One region of the Psychrobacillus sp. NPDC093180 genome, then DNA from elsewhere that is predicted to be linked to it. Evidence: predicted binding sites of a transcription regulator. Region 1 holds the regulator's gene; the other holds the start of a gene.

Region 1 (5,961 bases):
TTACATTTATATTAAGTAGATTAGAAAAACAATTATCCGTTTATTAAGGGGGGACAGTCTTGATACAGATAAGTGATTTATCGAAAAGCTTCGATCAACAGGAAGTGTTAAAAAATATTTCGCTGACGATTCCCGCTCATCAAGTAGTCGCGGTTATTGGACCGAGTGGTTCAGGAAAGAGTACGTTTTTGCGGTGTATCAATGGATTAGAGAAGATTACTGGCGGGGCAATTTCTGTTAATAATCATCAACTATTTGCAAAGGATTCGAGAAAAGTACAACAAAAAACAATTCATGCCATCCGTCAAGATACTGGTATGGTTTTCCAACAATTTAACTTATATCCTCATAAAACGGTGATTGAAAATGTAATGGAAGCATTGATCGTCGTGAAAAAGCAATCGAAGGAACAAGCGAAAGCAATCGCTTCAAAAGTTTTGAAACAGGTCGGCTTGCAGGAAAAAGAGAATGTCTATCCTTCGAAGCTCTCAGGTGGGCAACAGCAGCGTGTAGCAATTGCACGTGCACTGGCCATGGAGCCTAAAATTATGTTGTTTGACGAGCCAACCTCCGCATTAGACCCAGAGCTTGTAGGAGAAGTGTTGAAAGTGATGAAAGAATTGGCTGATGAAGGTATGACAATGGTTATCGTTACGCATGAAATGAGGTTTGCACAAGATGCGGCAGATCGCATATTATTTATGGCGGAAGGTCAAATTGTAGAAGATGCAGAGCCGAAAAAGTTTTTTTTACATCCATCAACAGAAAGAGCCCAAAAGTTTTTAGCAAAAGTAAATGAGTTTTAAAAAAGGAGCATGATAAACAATGGAAGTAAAAGCGATATGGCAGGGTGGACGAGCGTTTGAAGCAAAAGGTGCATCTGGTTATCCAATGGTAATGGATGCAACGGCAAACTACGGGGGAGAAGGAAAGGCTCCGACACCAACGGAAATGTTACTTAGTTCGTTAGCTGGTTGTATTGGAATTGACGTAACGATGATTTTAAAACCACATTTAGAAAAAATCGAATCAATTGAAATCACAGTGGACGGGGCTCGTCGTGAAGAATTACCGACTGCATTTACGGGATATACATTATTATTTGATGTAAAAGGGGATATTGATGCGAAAAAGGTTATTCGTGCTATTAAACTTGGAGAAGAAAAGTATTGCGCAGTTTCTGCTTCGTTAAAAGCGGAAGTAACTTATCGATTAATATTAAATGGAGAAGAAGTAGAAATACAAGCAACAGAAGGATAAAACAAAACCCACTCATCTGATTAAAGATAAGTGGGTTTTTCGATGATTTAAACGAAAATGTCCACTTTTCGTTTAAATATGATATCGGCTCTTTGTCATCATACGGACTTTCATATAATTTGTCAAGTTTACGAGAATTCTATCCCTTATTGGATATTGCGGTATACGCCAACTACTTTACCGAGAATCGATACTTGGTCAACAATAATTGGATCCATAGAAGAATTTTCAGGTTGCAAGCGGAAATATGATTTTTCTTTGAAAAAACGTTTAACCGTAGCTTCGTCCTCTTCTGTCATTGCGACAACTATATCCCCATTATTAGCAGATTGTTGTTGTTTTACGACAACATAATCACCATCTAGTATACCTGCCTCTATCATACTATTTCCCATAATCTCTAACATAAATAAATGATCATCGGCTGTACCGAATGTTTCAGGCAGCGGGAAAAACTCTTCAATATTTTCGACAGCAGTAATTGGTAGACCTGCTGTAACCTTACCTACTAACGGAACATGGACAACACCTTGTTTTTCGGCAATACCATCAAGAATTTCAATTGCGCGTGGTTTCGTCGGGTCTCTTCTAATAAGGCCTTTGCTCTCAAGACGAGCTAAGTGCCCGTGCACAGTAGAACTCGATGCTAGTCCGACTGCTTCGCCTATTTCACGTACGGAGGGTGGATATCCTTTCGTACGAACTTCTTCCTTAATAAAAGCTAAAATGTCCTCTTGTCTTTTCGATGCTTTTTTCAATGAGTTCACCTCTTTTTTGGTCATTTTTCTACTAAATTCTTTCTTACTATAAGTATAACAGTCTCTCATACATTATGCAAACATAGGTTCTAATAAGTGTTGACAAAAACAAATGTTCGTTTTATGATAGGAACATAAATACCGAACAAACATTCTAATTAGGGGGATTTAACGTGAATTGGGTAAAAGAAAACAATTTTATTACATTATTTTTAGGATTATGTGTTGTTTTTATGATGACGCTGATTATCTCTAATACATTATCGACAGAACAACAATCTGAAATTAAAATAGAACATGGCGACTCTTTATGGGAACTTGCAAATAAGTTTGCAACAGACGAACCAAAAGAAGAATGGATAAATAAAGTAATGGTCATGAATAATTTACAAAGCTCTCATATTCGAGTAGGGGAAGTGCTTGTTATTCCGGAGATACAGGAAAATTTCCATTTTGATCATGGCACAGAGATAGCGAGTGATAGTAATTGAAAGCAGTAATATATTGTCGTGTGAGCACGGAAAAAGAAACGCAAGAATCTTCTTTAGCCAGACAAGAAGAGGAACTGATAGAATTTGCACAAGCGCAAGGTTATGAAGTATGTGAAGTGTTTACAGATCAACATAGTGGATATGATATTGAGCGCGAGGGCTTGCTTGATTTACTCGTATACATAAAGGATTTCGATATTAAAGCGGTTTTCGTTCAGGATGAGACTCGAATAGGTCGTGGAAATGGTCGAATGGCAGTGCTTCATTTACTTCAAAAAACTAATACATCTGTCTTTACTTTACAAGATAAAGGTATATTGAATTTAAATGAAATGGATTCTATGCTGTTAGAAATTTTAGCACTGGTGGAGGAATATCAACGGAAGCTTCATAATGCGAAAATCAAGCGGGGAATGAAACGAGCTGTTTCTAAAGGATTTCGACCTGAGAAAAACTTAAAGGTAAAAGGAAATCCGGAAGGAAGAGAACGAATTGATGCACCTGTAAATGAAATTGTAAGGCTGCGAAATGCTGGGCTAACGTACGAAGAGATAGCTTCCACGTTAAAAGGATTAGGCTTTGAAATAAGTAAGGCAACTGTTCATCGCAGATATATTGAATTTATGGAGACAGAGGAAGTGTAAAGACTTGCACTCTGTCTCTTTTTTACTTACCTTTATAAGAGATACAAAAGGAAAGGATGATATATATGTTAAGTAAACAAAAACTAGCACGCATTGGCGAGCTCTCCAAAAAATCTAAAACAACTGGATTATCCATAGAAGAAGCAAAAGAACAAAGCGCTCTAAGAAAAGAATATTTAGAAACGTTCCGATCTACTATGAGAGATACTATTGAAAGTGTGAAAGTAATCGATCCTGCTGGAAATGATGTTACTCCTGCAAAAGTACAACAAGCCAAAAAAGGTAAGTTTCTGAATTAATTAATCATTTCAGAAACCATTGATAATAGATGCATTGTTGTCTAAACTAGAGCTATAGTTAAAAATTTTGTTCGAGAGGATGTCATTCATGTCATTACAGTCAGATTTACTTGCAATTAATACAATTCGTACCTTATCTATTGATGCAATCGATAAAGCGAATTCAGGCCATCCAGGTCTTCCAATGGGAGCTGCACCAATGGCTTATACATTATGGACAAAGCACTTACGTCACAACCCTAATAATCCAAACTGGTTTAATCGTGACCGTTTTGTTTTATCCGCAGGTCATGGTTCCATGCTTCTTTATAGTCTACTTCACCTTGGTGGGTACGACTTACCGATGGAAGAGATAAAAAACTTCAGACAGTGGGGCTCTAAAACTCCAGGACATCCAGAGTTTGGTCATACTGTAGGTGTAGAAGCAACAACTGGTCCTCTTGGACAAGGTATTGGAATGGCAGTAGGTATGGCTATGGCAGAAGCTCATTTAGCAGCTACGTACAACAAAGAAGACCATGCTATTGTAGATCATTACACATATGCGCTTTGCGGAGATGGCGATTTAATGGAAGGTGTCGCAGCAGAGGCGATTTCACTTGCAGGGCATTTACAATTAGATAAGCTAATCGTTTTATATGATAGCAATGATATTTCTCTTGATGGAGATTTGCACAAATCTTTCTCTGAGAAAGTGGAGAAACGATTTGATTCTTACGGATGGAATTATATTTTAGTGGAAGACGGAAACGATATCGCTGAAATTTCCGCTGCAATCGAAAAAGCGAAAGCACAAAATGATAAACCAACCCTTATTGAAGTGAAAACAGTTATCGGTTTTGGTTCTCCAAATAGAGCTGGTAAATCGGATGCACATGGTATGCCACTTGGAAAAGATGAAACAGCTTTAGCAAAAGCGGCATATGAATGGTTATTCGAAGGTGACTTCCATGTACCAGAAGAAGTATATGAGACTTTTAAAGAAGCTTCTCAGCGTCAAGGAGTAAACGAAGAAAATGCTTGGAATGAACGATTTAGCTCATATGAAGCATCATTTCCAGAGCTTGCTACTACATTTAAACAAGCAATCAGTGGAGAGCTTCCGGAGAATTTTGCGTCTGCAATGAAAACTTATGAAGAAGGTTCATCCCATGCGACTCGTTCTGCTTCTGGAGATGCAATTAATGCGATTGCTCAAAATCTCCCTTCATTCTTTGGAGGAAGTGCAGATTTAGCAGGCTCAAATAAAACAACGATGAAAAATGCTGGAGATTTTGCTGCAGAGAATTATGCAGGCAAAAACATTTGGTTTGGCGTGCGTGAATTCGCGATGGGTGCTGCTTTAAACGGTATGGCACTTCATGGTGGCTTAAACGTATTCGGTGGTACATTCTTCGTATTTAGTGATTATGTAAGACCTGCGATTCGTTTATCCGCTCTTATGGGATTACCAGTATCTTATGTGTTCACACATGATAGTATTGCCGTTGGAGAAGACGGTCCTACACATGAACCGATCGAGCATTTAGCTTCGTTACGTGCAATGCCAGGTTTGTCAGTCGTTCGTCCTGCTGATGCAAACGAAACAGCGGAAGCATGGAAACTTGCTGTATCTGCGAAAGATCATCCGACAGTACTTGTGTTATCTCGTCAAAACTTGCCGACGCTAAAAGGTTCTGTAGAACAAGCAAGTGAGGGTGTTGCTAAAGGTGCTTATGTCATCTCACCAAATGAAAATGCGGAAGCAATTCTACTTGCTACAGGTTCAGAGGTTAGTCTAGCTGTAGAAGCGCAGACAGCGCTTGCTGCTGAAGGCATTCAAGTTTCAGTTGTTTCAATGCCATCATGGGATTTATTTGAGAAACAAGATGCAGCCTATAAACAATCTGTTTTGCCATCTCATTTAACGAAACGATTAGCAATTGAAATGGGATCATCTCTTGGCTGGCACCGTTATGTTGGCTTTGAAGGAGACGTCATTGCAATTGATCAATTTGGTGCTAGTGCTCCAGGGGAAATTGTGATGAAAGAGTATGGTTTCTCTGTAGAAAATGTTGTTGCGAAAATGAAAAACTTACTACAAAAATAAAGCGAAACTTCAATCAGTGGGAGGTACTTCATTCCCGCTGTCTTGAAATGAGAGTATAACTGCCCGTTAATGCGGGATAAGAAATGTATAAAAGCAGTTCGAATACTTGTCGTTAATAGTATTCGAATTGCTTTTTTCTTTAATTTATATAGAATGCACAGGGAATATATAGTATAATTTTCAGTGGTGTCTTGTACACGTAGACAAGAACGTAAAGGAGGAGAAAATATGCAAACTTGGATATGGATTATTATTGTAATCGTTGCGTTAATCGCTGGTGCGGCAATCGGTTTCTTTGCAGCACGTCAATATATGATGAAATACTTAAAAGAAAACCCACCTATCAATGAACAAATGCTTCGAATGATGATGGCACAGATGGGACGTAAGCCTTCTGAAAAACAAGTAAAACAAATGATG
Region 2 (5,961 bases), on a different contig from region 1:
ACGTCCGGACACAATTGGCGCCAGTACTTGCATTTTCGTTCTTTCCGGATACTCACCTAGTCGATCAACCATCTGTTCAATCGTTTGAGATGATATTTCAATTCCGTGTGTAGGACAGATTGGCTTTCCGACACGCGCAAATAACAAACGTAAATAATCGTAGATTTCCGTTACTGTCGCTACAGTAGAGCGTGGGTTTTTACTTGTTGTCTTTTGGTCGATAGAAATAGCTGGAGATAGACCTTCAATGACGTCGACATCCGGTTTATCCATTTGGCCTAAAAATTGTCTTGCATAGGCCGATAGTGATTCTACATATCGGCGTTGACCCTCAGCGTAAATAGTGTCAAATGCTAAAGACGATTTACCAGATCCCGACAATCCTGTCATAACAACTAGCTTATCTCTTGGTATTTTTAAGCTGATATTTTTTAAATTATGTGCCCGAGCACCTTCTATAATAATTTCTTGGTTTTTCACTTGGTTCACCCTTCCAACTTCAGTTCAAGGATTGCATCACGTAATTGTGCTGCCCGTTCAAAATTAAGTGCTTTAGCAGCATCTTTCATTTCTTTTTCTAAATTTTGTAGCAATGTATTTTTTTCTTCTTTCGTTAGAGGTTTTCCACTTGTTAACTGCTGTGCATAACTCGCTTTCTCTTCCGCCACTTGCGTTGCACGAATAACCTCACGAATTTTTTTCTGAATTGTTTTCGGTGTGATCCCATGCTTTTCGTTATATTCCATTTGAATTGTACGACGTCGTGTCGTTTCATCCATCGCTTTTTGCATAGAATCTGTTATTTTATCTGCATACATGATTACTTCACCATTTGAATTTCTCGCCGCACGCCCGATTGTTTGGATTAATGAACGCTCCGAGCGTAGGAACCCTTCTTTATCTGCATCTAAAATTGCCACTAGAGACACTTCTGGTAGGTCGAGCCCTTCCCTTAACAAGTTGATTCCGATGAGGACATCATATGTTCCTAAACGAAGATCCCTTATTATTTCAATTCGCTCTAATGTTTTTACTTCGGAATGTAAGTACTGTACTTTTATGCCGATTTCTTTTAGATAGTCCGTCAAATCTTCTGACATTTTCTTCGTTAATGTCGTAATTAAGACACGCTCATCTTTTGCCGTGCGTTCCTGAATTTCATTGATCAGATCATCAATTTGTCCTTCAATCGGCTTCAATGTAATAATCGGATCCAATAACCCAGTCGGGCGAATGATTTGTTCGACCATTTCAGGTGTATGTTCTAGCTCATAAGGACCTGGGGTTGCAGATACATACACTGCTTGATGGATATGGTCTTCAAATTCACTAAAAGTAAGTGGTCTGTTATCAAGTGCTGACGGCAAGCGAAAACCATGGTTTACTAATACTGATTTCCTTGCTTGGTCTCCATTAAACATTCCTCTTACTTGTGGTAACGAAACATGGCTCTCATCCACTACTAATAAAAAGTCTTTTGGAAAATAGTCTAATAATGTATATGGAGTTGCGCCTGCTTCTCTTAAAGTAAGATGGCGAGAATAGTTTTCGATCCCCGAACAAAATCCCATCTCCTGCATCATTTCTAAATCATAGCGTGTACGCTGCTCTAGTCGCTGCGCTTCTAGTAATTTATCCTCATCACGTAGGATTTTTAATTGTTCTTCTAATTCTTTTTCAATATTCTCTATTGCAATCTTCATCTTTTCTTCTCTTGTAACGAAGTGAGATGCCGGGAATATGGCTACATGTTCACGCTCTGCCATTATTTCTCCTGTGAGTGCGTCTACTTCACGAATTCGATCAATTTCATCACCAAAAAACTCGACACGAAGACATTTTTCATCTCTGGATGCTGGGAAGATTTCGACAACATCCCCACGTACACGGAAAGTTCCTCTTGTAAAATTAATGTCGTTTCGTTCATATTGGATGTCGACTAGTTTTCTAAGCAGTTGGTTTCGCTCAATTTCCATTCCTGTCCGCAAAGAAACGACCAGTTCTCTGTATTCCTCTGGATTCCCGAGCCCATATATACAAGAAACAGATGCAATAATGATGACATCTTTTCTTTCAAATAAAGATGATGTAGCAGAGTGTCGAAGTTTATCAATTTCCTCGTTAATGCTGGAATCCTTTTCAATATACGTATCTGTTTGAGGTACGTATGCTTCCGGTTGGAAATAGTCGTAATAACTAACAAAGTATTCGACAGCATTATTAGGAAAGAACTCTTTAAACTCGCTATATAGCTGTCCTGCAAGTGTTTTATTATGCGCCATTATAAGGGTTGGCTTATTTGTTTGCTGGATGACATTTGAAATCGTAAATGTTTTCCCAGTACCCGTTGCCCCGAGCAATGTTTGATGTTTTTTTCCTTCTTGTACACCTTTTACTAATTCTTTTATTGCTTCTATTTGATCCCCTGCTGGCTCATACGGAGCTTGCAAATCAAAAATTTGTTCCATACATAAGCCTCCCACGATTTGAATATTTTCAGTTTAACATACTCTTTTTTTGAACACTAATAAAACGAACGTATGTTTTTTCACTTTATTATTTGCGCAGAATAAAAGCCGCTTAAGTGTAAGCGGCTTCCTTCTATTGCTTTGGATTATTTAACTGCTGCAAAGCATTTGTATATTGCATAAATGCTTTTTTGTCTTTCTGATCCAGCGCCTCGTCTATCAATCTCAATAATCGATTACTACTTTGTTCCCGGTGGATAATGTTCAAAAACATATCAAGATAAATTTCGTTCAACAGTTTTTCTGCAGAGCTTTCTTTCCCAGGCTGACCCATTGCTCTTAAAAATTCTGCATATGAATATTGTTTGTCCATTTCCATCACCCCGATGCCTTTTTTCCATTATATAAAAGCTGAACGTGAGTTGCAATCATTTTTAGAAAATTTAGATTTTATAGCCAAAAATAACAATTTTAAAAATTCGACAAATTTACTTGATTTTTTCCCATATTTATCTATAATCGAGTTATAACAGCCTAAGGAGTGAATGTATATGTTCAATAAAAAAGACGAAAAACCTTTCCTAGTTTCATTTGATACCGCTGTACTTCAACCAGTTGTAATTAATAACAAAGTTTTTACCAAAGCCATTAGCTATTCGGGCGAAACCAAAATAATAGGTAAAAGGCCATATGATATTGTCCGCTCTTCCTGTTCCCATTATGGTTCTAACATTCAACTATCCACTAAATTATCGAAACAAGCTATTGGAAACTATTTAAAATTACCAATTCTTATCGCATATGACTATGGAAATCCCTGCATTTTACTTCCCATTCTTTCTCCAAAATCTGATTTAAACGTATGGTTTTCTCTTGGAGCCATCGAATCATTTTATCCTTCTGAAGGAGGCTCTACAATCGTTTTAACAAATGGACAAACAATCCAAGTACCTTCTTCTCCACATACGATTAGCCGACAAGTTGGATTTGCTAACCTACTAAATATGCACTTGTTAAGAAGAATGAGTCACCTGGTGAATAATGGACTTGTTCCTTCTCGCGGACCTTTATTTCAAAAAAACTTTTTTAATTAATGTGCAGTCTCTACAATCGCCAAATACACGGTGAGTAGTTCTTCCACCCGATTGCGGAGTCGGACATTTAAGTAACGACGATGTTCTTCATAGCCTCCATGAAAAAATACATATTCGGTGAACATATCATCACCTTCTCCGCGAAGAACTTTCATACTGTGCCTTTTCATATAAATATGCGTCTTTTTTAATTCACTTTGAACATGCTTTGTGGCTCCTTCTACCATAGCTACATATGGACGTTTTAACTTAAAGGGGCCTCTTTCAAAAATCATTCGATCCTTTTCTAAAATAGTTAATACCATTGGGAGATAAATCATGTTTTCTAAATAAGGGATGGCCTCTTCCGGTATCAATGGCATATCGCATTCTCCTTTTAAGGAACATTTGTTCTCATTATATTGTACTACTTTTAGAAGAAAATGCAACAATTTAAAAACGTTACTTTTTGGAAAAAATGAATAACGATTACTAGTAGAGTATTCGTAAGCCGCCTCCCTAAATCTTGATGATAAATTTAATAAGGCATGTTATTTCTATACGGTACGGTCCTTGTTAATATGTCTTAACATATTTATTTGAGTACAACAAAAAAACTCCTAGCCAACATGACTGGGAGTTAGTTTGTGATTTCAGTTGCAAAGCGTCTTGCTTCTAGATAGAGAGCATTTAATGTGGAATGATCGATGCTAAGCAAGGCTGCTCCAACGATCATATCATTCCAGCGGACCTCATCACATGCAATCGCAAGTTCCAGAAAAGGAGTCATTTCCGTTTTAGTTCCAGAAAGTGTTTCTGCCACTTCATCCGAAAGTGGTAGATCTTGCAGTAAATGAATCATCGGCCGATGTAATAATGTGTCTATTAAAGAAAACATACCTACTAGGAAATACTCAGAAGCATTTTGTAAAAATTTACGCCTTGCTAATAATTCACAGAGTTTTGCTCGAAACAATGATGCTTCAATAAGAGCCATACCATCACCTGAATGATTCTTTTTAGATTCACGTAGTAATAAAACATATAACCAATGGTTCAATTCCTCCAGTCCAAGGATGAGCACACCTTGCTTGATGGAACGGACTTTAGATTTGGAACGGACTGCAGGGGAATTAATCATTTTTAATACTTTGAAAGAAAGTGATACATCTCGTTCGATTTCATTAGAAATTTCTTCTACGGAAACAGAGTTATTCCGCAGCAAATTGATAATCCGAAAATATTGCGCTAAATTTGCTGGAATCTCTGATCCTTTTATCACTTCAGGCTTTGCAAAGAAGTAACCTTGAAAAAGTTTATAACCGGCAGCCCTCGCTTCATGAAACTGTTCTCTTGTTTCCACTTTTTCAGCTAGCAACACGATGTTCGGATAATTGGCTTTGACGATTCGTTCAATGGCATATCGTTCCGTTCGAGTGCTTAATAGAAAATCTACTTTAATATAGTCTACAAGAGAAAATAATTCTCCGTATAAATTCACGTTCTTTTGTAGGACAAAATCATCCAAGGCGATCAAAAAGCCAAGGGATTTAATCTCTCGCAGATCCTCAATTAAAGCTGTCGTAATCGGAATATCCTCCAAAATTTCAACCACAATTCGATTCGCCGGAAATTTAGAAAACACTTCTTTTTTTAATAAATTCTCCGTAAAGTTAATAAAACATAATTTTTCCCCTGCTAGTTCATTAATACCTATTGTTAAAAAGGAATGCGTTAGAACATCTAAAGTTGCTTCATCCCCTGCTATCGTAGGAAAAGAATTGTCCTGTCCATTTCTATACAATAGTTCATATGCAAATATATGTTCATCTTGAGTAAAAATCGGCTGTCTTGCAACGAAAATGTCCAAGTGAATACCTCTAATCCTTTAAATTTCATTAATATAATTGTAACAAATCAGAATATGAAAATCGATCAACAGTTAGAAGGATTAATGGAATATGACAGACTATTACTAAAACGATATGTTGTGTAGGGGGAACCGCTTGTATCCTATGGAATTAAGTCACGGGTGTTCTTGGCTTAATTATCATCTAGTAAAAGCTACCAAATAGTTAATTGGTAGCTTTTACTAATTTAGTAGATTTATTAAAATGGTAAAGTAAAGTTTTATTTGAAAAGGAGGAGAGGCAAATGTATAAATATCGCTATTTTGCGATTATTTTATATGTCACGATATTTATTGGCTCTTATCACTTATTTCAAATCCAACTGTCCAATCCAATTATAGAAGATCACGGACGTCTTTTGCCTGTTAAAATGAAAGCAATAAAATCAAGTAATGATGAAGAGAAGTTACGAAAAGTTATACTAGATGCTAATAAAAATAATGATCCGATTTCTATTGGCGGGATGCAGCATAGCCAAGGCGGGCAAACACTCTACCCAAATGGAATTCT

Evidence for each region. Region 1 encodes LexA, which represses DNA repair genes until DNA is damaged. Its sites were predicted from a motif close to CGAACATATGTTCG; they were not measured.
Region 2: the regulator LexA is predicted to act here: its motif matches at 2,534-2,547, upstream of uvrB (excinuclease ABC subunit UvrB).

What each region holds. Positions count from the first base shown of each region.
Region 1 covers NZ_JBIVOJ010000012.1:27,965-33,925, reverse strand. Annotated here, with positions in the region: gene ACIP9W_RS17305 (amino acid ABC transporter permease) at 1-47, shown strand, start outside; gene ACIP9W_RS17300 (amino acid ABC transporter ATP-binding protein) at 60-806, shown strand; gene ACIP9W_RS17295 (OsmC family protein) at 826-1,260, shown strand; gene lexA (transcriptional repressor LexA) at 1,407-2,018, opposite strand; gene yneA (cell division suppressor protein YneA) at 2,192-2,509, shown strand; gene ACIP9W_RS17280 (YneB family resolvase-like protein) at 2,506-3,153, shown strand; gene ACIP9W_RS17275 (DUF896 domain-containing protein) at 3,219-3,452, shown strand; gene tkt (transketolase) at 3,541-5,541, shown strand; gene ACIP9W_RS17265 (YneF family protein) at 5,770-5,961, shown strand, end outside.
Region 2 covers NZ_JBIVOJ010000006.1:219,567-225,527, forward strand. Annotated here, with positions in the region: gene uvrA (excinuclease ABC subunit UvrA) at 1-480, opposite strand, end outside; gene uvrB (excinuclease ABC subunit UvrB) at 486-2,468, opposite strand; gene ACIP9W_RS11125 (IDEAL domain-containing protein) at 2,602-2,841, opposite strand; gene ACIP9W_RS11130 (competence protein ComK) at 3,020-3,562, shown strand; gene ACIP9W_RS11135 (YhjD family protein) at 3,559-3,924, opposite strand; gene ACIP9W_RS11140 (EAL and HDOD domain-containing protein) at 4,182-5,411, opposite strand; gene ACIP9W_RS11145 (FAD-binding protein) at 5,696-5,961, shown strand, end outside.